Regions from separate parts of the Arthrobacter sp. 49Tsu3.1M3 genome, predicted to be linked through region 2. Evidence: predicted binding sites of a transcription regulator. Region 2 holds the regulator's gene; the other holds the start of a gene.

Region 1 (3,414 bases), on a different contig from region 2:
TGCCGTGGGGCCATCCGCCGGCCCGCCAGCAGTCGTCATTCACGTACCAGGCCCAGCCGGCCGGGCCAGGATTTCCTAAGGCCGAACCGTCGGCCGCTGCTGTAATCGTCACTGACCTATCCTGCCAGAACCCGCCGACGCCCACAGACGCCCAGCGCCGCCCCTTGGATCGGGAGTGCGCTTAAACGGCAACGGCGGCCCCACCCGAAGGTGGGACCGCCGTCGTCGAACAGCCGGTGATGGCTGGCGCGGGTGGTTAGAAACCGCCCATGCCGCCCATGCCGCCCATGTCGTCGCCGCCGCCCATCGGGGCGCCGCCCTTTTCGGGCTTGTCGGCTACAACGGCCTCGGTGGTGAGGAACAGGCCGGCGATGGAAGCCGCGTTCTGCAGGGCAGAGCGGGTTACCTTGACCGGGTCGTTGATGCCGGCGGCCAGCAGGTCGACGTACTCGCCGGTGGCGGCGTTGAGGCCGTGGCCTGCGGGCAGGCCGCGGACCTTGTCCACGACGACGCCGGGCTCGAGGCCGGCGTTGAAGGCGATCTGCTTCAGCGGGGCGTCGATGGCGACGCGGACGATGTTCGCGCCCGTTGCTTCGTCACCGGAGAGCTGCAGGTTCGCGAATGCCTTGGCACCGGCCTGGATCAGGGCAACGCCACCGCCGGCGACGATGCCTTCTTCGACAGCAGCCTTGGCGTTGCGGACAGCGTCCTCAATGCGGTGCTTGCGTTCCTTGAGCTCGACCTCGGTTGCGGCACCGGCCTTGATGACTGCAACGCCGCCGGCCAGCTTGGCCAGGCGCTCCTGCAGCTTCTCGCGGTCGTAGTCGGAATCGGAGTTCTCGATCTCGGCGCGGATCTGGGACACACGGCCGGCGATCTGGTCGGCGTCGCCTGCACCTTCGACGATGGTGGTCTCGTCCTTGGTGACAACAACCTTGCGGGCCTTGCCAAGGAGTTCGAGTCCGGCGGTCTCAAGCTTGAGGCCGACTTCCTCGGAGATGACCTGGCCACCGGTGAGGATGGCGATGTCGGCCAGCTGCGCCTTGCGGCGGTCGCCGAAGCCCGGAGCCTTGACGGCGACGGACTTGAAGGTGCCGCGGATCTTGTTGACGATCAGGGTGGCCAGGGCCTCGCCCTCGATGTCTTCGGCAATGATCAGCAGCGGCTTGTTGGACTGCATGACCTTTTCCAGGACAGCAACCAGTTCCTTGACGTTGGAAATCTTGGAGTTGACGATCAGGATGTACGGATCCTCAAGGACCGTTTCCTGGCGCTCGGCGTCGGTGACGAAGTAGGCGGAGATGTAGCCCTTGTCGAAGCGCATGCCTTCGGTCAGCTCCAACTCGAGGCCGAACGTGTTCGACTCCTCGACGGTGATGACGCCTTCCTTGCCGACCTTGTCGAGGGCTTCGGCGATCAGGGCGCCGATCTCGTTGTCGCCGGCGGAGATCGACGCGGTGGCGGCGATCTCTTCCTTGGTCTCGATTTCCTTGGCGGAGGCCAGGAGCTCGACGGTGACAGCGTCAACAGCCTTCTCGATGCCGCGCTTGAGGGACAGCGGGTCAGCGCCGGCCGCGACGTTGCGCAGGCCTTCCTTGACCAGCGCCTGTGCCAGCACGGTTGCCGTGGTGGTGCCGTCGCCTGCGACGTCATCCGTCTTCTTGGCAACTTCCTTGACCAGCTCGGCGCCGATCTTCTCGTAGGGATCGTCCAGCTCGATCTCCTTGGCGATGGAAACACCATCGTTGGTGATCGTGGGGGCGCCCCACTTCTTTTCGAGGACGACGTTGCGTCCACGCGGGCCGAGGGTGACCTTGACGGCGTCGGCGAGGATGTTCAGGCCCCGCTCAAGACCGCGGCGTGCCTCTTCATCAAATGCAATGATCTTGGCCATAACGGCAGTAGTCCTTTCGGGACAGTCGTTAAGAATGAACCTTCGCTGTGGTGCCCGCGACGGACGATCCCTACCCCGCGGCCTCTGTATGCCGCCGGGTCCGGGATCTCACCCCAGCAAGGTGTTTCTTTAGCTCCTGGACCGGCTGCCCCACTTCGCGGCCGGGCGGACCGGGCGTCGTGTTAGCAGTCAGTACGCTGGAGTGCTAAATCAATAATTAGCACTCCCCCGGGGAGAGTGCAAGCAGTGCCCGGCCGGAACCGGCCGCCACGCGGGCACAATACGCTACGAGCGATCAGCCGCCGCTGCTGCTCGCCGCTTCCGTTCCGTCCACCGTGGGCAGGTTGTCCTCGCCGTAGGTCGAAACCATGTAGTTCGCTTCGGTGATGTCGCCGTGGGAATCGAAGTTGATCCGTCCGGACTGGCCGTCGTAGTCCGGCCGGTGGCCTGCCCGGAGGACGCCGACGCAGTCCTTGTAGCTCGTGCATGACTCGCTGGGCGGCTGGTTTCCGCCGGCCCCGGTTCCGCCTGCTGCCGGGGTTCCGCCGGAGACCGCGACGAGGGACGCCGCGATGGAGGTCCCGGCGTCGTCCTCTGCCGCGGCGGCGGCGACGGCGGCCAGGACGACGGCGTCGTACGTCTCGGCGGCAAACACCATGTCCTTCAGCCCGGGATCAACGGCCACGAGGTCCGCCTGGAAGGCGGCGGAGGGAAACACGCCGGGCAGGATCCCGCGTGCCCCCTCCAGCGCCCGGGCGCCCAGGCCAGGGCCGTACTTGCTGACTGCGCCGTCGGCGAGGACCAGCTTCTTGCCGGCGAGGCCGGCGTTGTTCAACTCGGCGATGGCGCCCTGAGCGCCGTCGCGCGAGACCAGGATGACGGCGTCGGGGTTGACGGCCTTGGCGGCGGCGACGGCCTGCTGCGCCTGGCCGGGGGTGAACTCCGCGTCCGCCACGACTTCCAGTCCGGACTGCTTCGCCGCACTGCCGACGGCGGCGGCGACGTCTTTGCCGTAGTCGCCTTCCTCATGCAGCACCGCCAGGGTCCTGGCGCCGCCGTCTTTGACCAGTTTGGCGAGAACGGATGCCTGGGCGATGTCGGCGGCCGAGGTGCGGAAATAGTAGCCGCCGCTCTTGTAGTTGCTGAGCGCGGCGGCGGTGTTGGCCGGAGAGATGACGGCTACCTTGGCGTTGGCCAGCACGTCGATGGCCGCCGGGGCACGGCTGGAATCGGTCGGGCCGATCACGACGTCGGCTTTGGCAGCAACCAGCGCTTTCGCCTGGGCTGCGGTGTCCGTGCTGATGGTTTCCGGCAGCAGCTCCACCGGTTTGCCTTTGTGCCCGCCGGCAGCGTTGATCTCCTTGACGGCAAGTTTGGCCGCCGCGAGCTCGGAGGAGTTGAGGAAGTTCTGCTTGCCCGTGCTGTCCAGGATCAGGCCGATGCGCAGGGTGCCGTCACCGCTTGCGTCGGCGCTGGCCACGCGGGCACTGCCCGCGGGGCCCAGGCAGCCCGTCAGGGCC
Region 2 (3,414 bases):
GGGATCACGGGCCACTGTTCGATCCCCAGGACCGCGGGCCGGATGGCCTGCCACACGTCCACATAGGGGTGCCCCACAATAAGGACGTTGCCGGCGGCGCCCGGTGAGGCCATGACGGCGTCGGCGATCCGCGACTCCTTGGAGTTAGCCACAAGGTGGTCTACCAGCACGCCGAGGCGCCGGCCAGGGCCCGGGCCGAAGTCCGCGACGGCGGCCGCGAGGTCGTCAATGCCGTGCAGGGGTTCGACGACGATGCCCTCCACCCGGAGGTCATCGCCCCAGACCTTCTCCACCAGCTCGGCGTCGTGCTTTCCTTCCACCCAGATGCGGCTGGCCTTGGCCACCTGTGCGCGCTGCCCCGCCACCCGCACCGAGCCCGACGCCGTGCGGCCGGCACCGGCGGCCGGGGCCGTCTTCTTCGGGGCCGGCGGCATCAGGCGGATGGGCTGGCCCTCCAAGAGGAAGCCAAAGCCGAGGCGGAAGGACCGCGACTTGCCGCGCCGGTCCTCCAGCGCCACCACGTGCATGCCGCCGGACTTCTCCACCCGGGTTACGGCGCCCACCCAGCCGGACTGGACCTCCTCGAGGACCATCCCGCGTTCCACCGGGACTTCGGGCAACTGTGTCTTGGCGGGGGCGGACAGGTCCTGGGGTCCCCAGTTCTGGTACGACATCTCTACACGCTTACTTTGCACTCGGAATGTACGGCGGTCGGTGGAACTCTCCGGGGGCCGGAACCGGACCGCGACGGCGCGGCAAACGGCAGCGGCTGCCACGGTCTTGGCGCCGGCGTGACGGGAATCGCGTTCCCGCGGGCCACGCCTGGAGCGAATCCAATGCTAACAACGCGGCGACTCATATTAGACTGGTTAGCACTTAGGCATGTCGAGTGCTAACCCTTGTCCTGTGGCGGACCGTCCGTGCACCACGTGTGGACCCGGACCGGGCGCGGGGGGTGGCACCGGCTGCGGGACAGTCGATTGGAGGTGGAGCGTGAGCGAACCGCGCAAACTCGAAGTGCTGCGCGCCATCGTGGAGGACTACGTCCATTCGCGTGAGCCCGTTGGTTCCAAAGCGCTCGTTGAACGGCACCATCTCGGCGTCTCGAGCGCCACGATCCGAAATGATATGGCGGCGCTGGAAGACGAGGGCCTGATCACGGCGCCGCACACGAGCGCCGGCCGGATCCCCACTGACAAGGGCTACCGGCTGTTCGTCGACCAGATCTCAGCGGTGAAGCCATTGTCGCCGGCCGAGCGCCGGGCGATCCAGGCGCTGCTGGAAGGATCCGAGGACCTCGACGACATCCTTGACCGGACCGTGCGGCTCCTCTCGCACCTGACCAACCAGGTCGCCGTCGTGCAGTATCCGCTGCTCAGCCGCGCCCGGGTGCGGCACATCGAGTTCGTGCTGCTGGCGCCCCGGAAAGTGCTGGCGGTTCTGATCGCGGACACCGGCAAGGTGGAGCAGCGCGTGATCGACGTCGGGCAGGACATTCCCGACGACGCGCTGGCGGAATTGCGGACCAGCTTCCTGGCCAGCCTGTCCGGAACACCGCTGAGCCTGATGCCGCAGCTGCTGCCCGCCGTCATCGCCGCCGGCCCGCCCGCGCGGCGCGGGGCAGCCCAGGCGCTGGCCCGCGGCCTTGAGGCCCTGGCCACGAGCAGCCGTGAGGAGCGCATGGTCATGGCCGGCACCGCCAACCTGGCCCGCTCCAATGTGGACTTCCCGCTCAGCATCGGCCCCGTGCTGGAGGCCCTCGAGGAACAGGTGGTCATGCTCCGCCTGCTCAGCGAAATGGCCGAAGACCCGCGCGGCGTGACCGTCAGCATCGGCCGGGAAAACCCCTACGACGGTCTCGCCGAGGCCTCGGTCGTGGCCACCGCCTACGGCCCTGACGCCACGGCCAAGGTCGGAGTGCTTGGGCCCACCCGGATGGACTATCCCACCACCATGGCCGCCGTCCGAGCCGTGGCCCGCTACCTTTCGAGGATCCTGGGGCCCTGACAGGCCCGGGACCGAATACGACTTCTTGCCCCACAGGCAGTGCCCACAGGCAGTACCCCACAGGCAGTACAACAAGGAAGAGATACACACTTTGAGCAGCCACTACGACGTTCTTGGAGTCTCCCGCGACGCATCGGGGGAGGAGATCAAGAAGGCCTACCGGAAACTGGCCCGGACCCTGCACCCGGACGTGAACCCCGGGGAGGACGCCTCGGACAGGTTCAAGGCCGTCACCCACGCCTACGAGGTCCTCTCCGATCCGCAGAAGCGCCGGGTCTATGACACCACCGGCAACGAGAACGGCACCGACAACGGCTTCGGCGGCGGCAGCTACTCGGGCCAGGGCTTCGCCTTCCAGGACATCTTCGAGACCTTCTTCGGCGCCGGTGGCGGCCAGGGCGGCCCGGCGTCCCGGGTCCGCCGCGGCCAGGACGCGCTGATCAGCGTCAGGATCGACCTCCGCGATGCCGTTTTCGGCGTGAACAAAAAGCTCGAGGTCGACACCGCCGTCATCTGCCCCACGTGCGAGGGGTCCTGCTGCCGGGAGGGCAGCCACCCGGTCCGCTGCGACATCTGTGGCGGCAGCGGTCAGGTCCAGCGCGCCGTGCGGTCCATCCTGGGCCAGGTCATGACGTCCGCCCCCTGCGGGTCCTGCGAGGGCTTCGGCACCGTCATCAAGGACCCGTGCAACGAATGCAGCGGCCAGGGCCGGATCCGCAGCCGCCGCTCCCTGACCGTCAAGGTCCCGGCCGGCGTGGCGACCGGCACCCGCATCCAGTTGTCCGGCCAGGGCGAGGCCGGCCCCGCCGGCGGCCCCGCCGGGGACCTGTACGTGGAGATCCGGGTCAACAACGACGCCACTTACGTGCGCGAGGGCGATGACCTCCACGCGAGCCTCAACATTCCCATGACGGCGGCCGCCCTGGGCACCGAAATATCCCTCGACACCTTCGACGGACAGCAGGAGATCGACGTCAAGGCCGGCACCCAGTCGGGCGAGATCATCACTCTTCGCGGTCTCGGCGTCACGCACCTGCGCGGCCACGGCCGCGGCGATCTGAAGGTGCACCTGCAGGTGGAAACGCCGGTCAAGCTCGATCACGTCCAGGAGGAACTTCTCCGCCAGCTGGCCAAGCACCGCGGCGAGCACCTCACGGAGGGAAAGCTTGCGGCCAGCGGCGGCGTCTTCGCCAAACTGCGGGACCGGCTCGGTAACCTGTAGCGGTGAGTAACCCGGTCTTCTTCACCGCCTCAGGCACCCTGGACCAGCAGATCCCCGGCTCGGCCTTCGTCCTCGAGGGCACCGAGGCCCGCCACGCCGTCACCGTCAAACGGATCGCCGTCGGAGAAGCCGTCGACATCGCGGACGGCGCCGGCAAGCGCCTGACCGGCACCGTGACAGCCGTC

What was found. The regulator HrcA, encoded in region 2, represses chaperone genes, less so after heat shock. The targets are predictions, from matches to a motif close to TTNGCACTCGNNNNNNNCGAGTGCNAA.
Region 1: a site for HrcA is predicted at 2,077-2,103, ahead of groL (chaperonin GroEL). Genes of this name have one in related genera too.

The regions. Positions count from the first base shown of each region.
Region 1 covers NZ_FUZD01000023.1:53,803-57,216, forward strand. The annotation lists gene B5X90_RS18355 (ribonuclease HI family protein) at 1-112, opposite strand, end outside; gene groL (chaperonin GroEL) at 257-1,894, opposite strand; gene B5X90_RS18365 (ABC transporter substrate-binding protein) at 2,190-3,414, opposite strand, start outside.
Region 2 covers NZ_FUZD01000016.1:65,885-69,298, forward strand. The annotation lists gene B5X90_RS15595 (DUF3097 domain-containing protein) at 1-674, opposite strand, end outside; gene hrcA (heat-inducible transcriptional repressor HrcA) at 994-2,007, shown strand; gene dnaJ (molecular chaperone DnaJ) at 2,099-3,229, shown strand; gene B5X90_RS15610 (16S rRNA (uracil(1498)-N(3))-methyltransferase) at 3,232-3,414, shown strand, end outside.